2 regions of the Peribacillus sp. FSL E2-0159 genome follow, and region 1 is predicted to be linked to the other one. Evidence: riboswitches for the same ligand, from Rfam matches in the RefSeq annotation. Region 1 holds a riboswitch; the other holds the start of a gene.

The links. A riboswitch is a leader RNA that binds a small molecule or an ion and turns the genes downstream of it on or off. The one in region 1 is predicted to bind cobalamin.
Region 2: it holds a riboswitch for cobalamin, as region 1 does, so the genes downstream of both, nikA (nickel ABC transporter substrate-binding protein) here and NYE63_RS05840 (ribonucleoside-diphosphate reductase subunit alpha) in region 1, are expected to answer to the same signal.

Annotation. Positions count from the first base shown of each region.
Region 1 covers NZ_CP152053.1:1,172,476-1,174,681, reverse strand. Annotated here, with positions in the region: gene NYE63_RS05845 (manganese-dependent inorganic pyrophosphatase) at 1-614, opposite strand, end outside; cobalamin riboswitch at 908-1,089, shown strand; gene NYE63_RS05840 (ribonucleoside-diphosphate reductase subunit alpha) at 1,228-2,206, shown strand, end outside.
Region 2 covers NZ_CP152053.1:2,412,571-2,414,776, forward strand. Annotated here, with positions in the region: gene NYE63_RS11935 (aspartyl-phosphate phosphatase Spo0E family protein) at 1-18, opposite strand, end outside; cobalamin riboswitch at 613-802, shown strand; gene nikA (nickel ABC transporter substrate-binding protein) at 957-2,206, shown strand, end outside.

The sequences.
Region 1 (2,206 bases):
TTTGCATCAAGAGTGATAAGCTGGGCAATCGTTTTATCGCTCAAGTCAGCTCCAGCTTTCAACATTTCCAATCCGTATGTTTCAGCGTCGACTCCCGCAATGGCAGCCAGTTCCATTGCTGCTGCAACGTCTTGCTCCGTGCAGGTCGGTGATTTGAACAATAAAGAATCGGAAATGATGGCAGACAGCATAAGACCTGCAATTGCTTTAGGGACTTCAATGCCGTTTTCTTTATAAATTTTATTTAAAATGGTTGCCGTACAGCCAACTGGTTCCGCACGGTAATATAAAGGATCGCTTGTTTCAAAGTTAGCGATACGGTGATGGTCGATAACTTCCAACACACGGACTTGGTCAATATCTTCAGCACTTTGCTGGCGTTCGTTATGATCCACCAGGATTACGCCATCAGCTTCCCCTGCAACTTTTTCCACAAGACGGGGAGCATCGAATTTGAATTGGTCCAATGCATATTGAGTTTCACCATTCACTTCACCGAGACGAACTGGTTCAGCGTTGATACCTAACTGCTTTTTCAGATCTGCATAAGCGATTGCTGAACAGATTGTGTCTGTATCCGGGTTTTTATGTCCAAAAACTAATACTTTTTCCAAGATTATATCCCCTTTTTCATAAATATTTTTCCGCGAATCCCCTCATCGTAATAAGGAAGAGCCACCTTTACTAGACAATTTATTTTAACACAAAACCCCGTAAAATCAGCGCTTGAATTACCCATTCCCCAATAAAAACTTTCATTCCTTTACCTTCTACCCGCACTTTGTCAATAGATAAGGTCTGGTTTTTTTCAAATATATTAGTTGAATTATCATCGTATATGGCTTACGATAATATAAGCATAAATACTAGATATTGATTACACAAACAATAATAATAACTATATATAGAATTTTTTATAATCCAAGGTGCCAGTGATGGCTGAAAAGGGAATCCGGTGTAAACCCGGAACTGTCCCCGCAACTGTAAATGTGACGAAATGAGAAACCCACTGTATAGCTCTCTATACGGGAAGGACTCAAAGTAGGATGATCATGAGTCAGGAGACCTGCCTTGAATTTTTCACGTTTCTTATTCTTCGGGGATTGAGATGATGAAACGATAGTATAATGGCTATTTTTTCATGGCTCTTTTATTCTATCGTTTGATCCGCTCAATTCATTGGGCGGTTTTTTTTATTTTAGCGGAAGTTAACAAGGAGGATTATTAATGACTCAAACATATAACTCTACCATAAGTGAAAATGACACAAAAACGAAATCCATCCAGCTTGAGATGTTATCGAAGGAATTCGAAGGCCGTCTCGATATGGAAAAGTTCAAAAAGCGTTTTACAAAATGGCTTGATCGCAAAAGTGACTCAACCGAAGAACAGGCATCAAGAAAACTGATACAACTCGCTCTTGAAGGTGTGGATATTGATGCTCCAGATTGGACGTTTGTTGCTGCAGCAGAACTATTGAATACAATGTATAGGGATGCACAAGCTAATCGAGGTTATGAAGGCATGAGTTATGGCCCATTCTATGAACTGATCACGGAACTCTCCCAGCTTTCAGAAGGTCAGCGTTATCCCATTTATAAATCAGAACTGCTATCTTCATATACAAAAGCGGAAATTGAGGAATTGGGTTCGGTGATCGACCCGGAAAAAGATAAATTATTCTCTTACATAGGCATCTACTTATTAAACGATCGCTACCTAGCCCGCCCAAAAAAGGACAAGGTCTACGAATTGCCACAAGAACGCTTCATGATCATCGCGATGGAAATCATGCGATTGGAAAAAACGGAGCACCGCCTGCAACTTATAAAAGAAGCATACTGGGCCATGTCCAATCTTTATATGACCGTTGCAACTCCTACACTCTCCAATGCAGGTAAAACACATGGACAGTTAAGCTCTTGCTTTATCGACGCAATTGAAGATTCCATTGACGGTATCTACCTATCTAACTACGATGCAGCAAAAGTATCTAAATTCGGTGGCGGTGTCGGTCTTTACGTTGGTAAGATTCGCTCTCTTGGTTCTGATATCCGAGGTTTCTCTGGAAACAGTTCCGGCACGACTCCCTGGATTCGACTATTCAACCAGACAGCTGTAAGTGTCGATCAATTGGGTCAACGTAAAGGTGCCATCGCGATTTACTTGGATGCTTGGCATAAAGATATCATGAGCTTCCTCGATT
Region 2 (2,206 bases), 1.2 Mb from region 1:
TTCATGTAATTCTTCCATACTCTCCAATGTAGAATCCCTCAAGTACTTTCTTTTTTTGTTATGAATCTATTATTACATAAATTAGGTTGCTTTCAAATAAAAAAGTGAGTATTCACTTATAAAAACAGCTTATTCGGGAGGGAGCAATACAAATCTGAAAATGAAAAATCTACACACTATCATTCATATATGTCGTTACAAATAACTGTTTGTATAAGATTATTGCCTCCGTACAAAACGAACCGTTAAAAAACATCAGGATCTTAATTTGATATGGCATAAATTTGTGATAAGGAATATAATTTGTATTAGGTAAACTTTTTGATTTTATTTTCATATAGTTAATATCCATTTTTAGAGAGTTGTAATCGTAAAACCGTATAATATAGGAGAGTTTTTAATATTTGTTAAATTCTTAAGAATAGATAGTTGTTCTCCTTTTTACAAACTGTTTTTAGTTTATTTCTAGGATGGAAATGATTAGTTGCTGAGTTTATCAAAAATTAATTAGAGATGAAACTATTAAAGTGTTAAGGAAGCATCAAAAGGTTTTGACTTAATAATTTTAAGATGGACAAGCACTATATTTTACTATGAAGATGAGGGAAAATTTCATATTTTATTGGAATGGGTATATTCGTTTAATAGCGAATATTTAAAAGGGAAGCCGGTGCAAAATCCGGCACGGTCCCGCCGCTGTATTGGTGAGTCCTATGCAAGAAAGTCACTGGATAATATCCGGGAAGACGCATGGAGATGATGAACCTAAGTCAGAAAACCTGCCCGTTCTAAAAATGCTGTTAAACCTACGGGAGATAGGGAGGTGTTAGAGTGCTAGAAGACGAATTTGTTCTTAAACTATAAGCATTTCTGACCGTTAAATCTGGTTGGAAATGCTTTTTTATATTTCGTAATTTTTCAAATAGATAAAATTCCATAATTGAAGGTGAGAAAACATGTTTTTAAAACGGTCTAAATTATTTCATTCTTTTGTTGGACTACTAGTAATTTTCACAATTTTTGTTACTGGTTGCAGCAACACAACAATAGATCAAGAAAATACATCAGATAAAGATAAACAAAAAGTTGTTACTTTTTCATGGCCTGGGGATATAGGTGACTTAAATCCACACACATATTTTCCGAATGAGTTTTTTTCCCAGGCTATGGTATATGAATCCCTTGTTTATTACGGTGAAGGCGGAGAAATTCAGCCTTGGCTTGCAGAGAGCTGGGATATATCGAAAGATGGAAAAGAATATGTATTCCATCTGAGGAAAGATGTTAAATTTTCAGATGGTTCCCTCTTTAATGCTGCAATCGTTAAGAAAAACTTTGATACCATTTTAGATAATCGCAAACAACATGAATGGGTGGAATTAATTAACCAAATCAAAGGTACTGAAATAATAGATGAATATACATTTAAACTTATTTTGAACAACGCGTATTATCCAACTCTTCAAGAACTAACTTACATCAGACCGTTGAGATTTGTAGGAGAAGCTGCTTTTCCTGACAGTCAAAACACATTTAAGGACGGACTCAAGTCTCCGATTGGCACAGGACCGTGGGTATTGAGCGAATATAAGAAAAATGAGTTTGCAGTTTTTAAAAGGAATGAACAGTATTGGGGTACTAAACCTAAAGTAGATAAGGTGGTTGTTAAAGTCATTACTGACGGTGAGTCAAGAGTATTAGCTTTTGAGAAAAAAGAACTCGACTTTATTTTTGGAAACGGGGTCATAAGCCAAGATTCATTCCAATTTTTGAAGAATTCAGGGCAATATGAAACCAAATTGTCAGAACCTACAGCTACTAGAACGCTGCTTCTTAACTCAAATAGAGAAGCGACTAAAGATCTTAAAGTTCGGTTAGCGCTCCAACATGCTTTTAATAAACAGGCTGTTATTGATAAGATCTTTTATGGTATGGAAAAAAAGGCTGATACTTTGTTTCCACCTATTTTGCCATACACGAAAATTAAAATTGAGCCTTATGAATATGATGCAGAAAAAGCAAAACAGTTATTGGATGATGCTGGATGGAAACAAGTGAAGGGGAAACCATTTAGAGAAAAAGACGGAAAAGAATTGCAATTGGAATTACTGTTTAATAGTACAGACAACATCCAAAAGTCAATCGCAGAATTTACCCAAGGTGATTTTAGAAAGCTAGGAATAGATGTTAAATTGACTAGTCAAGA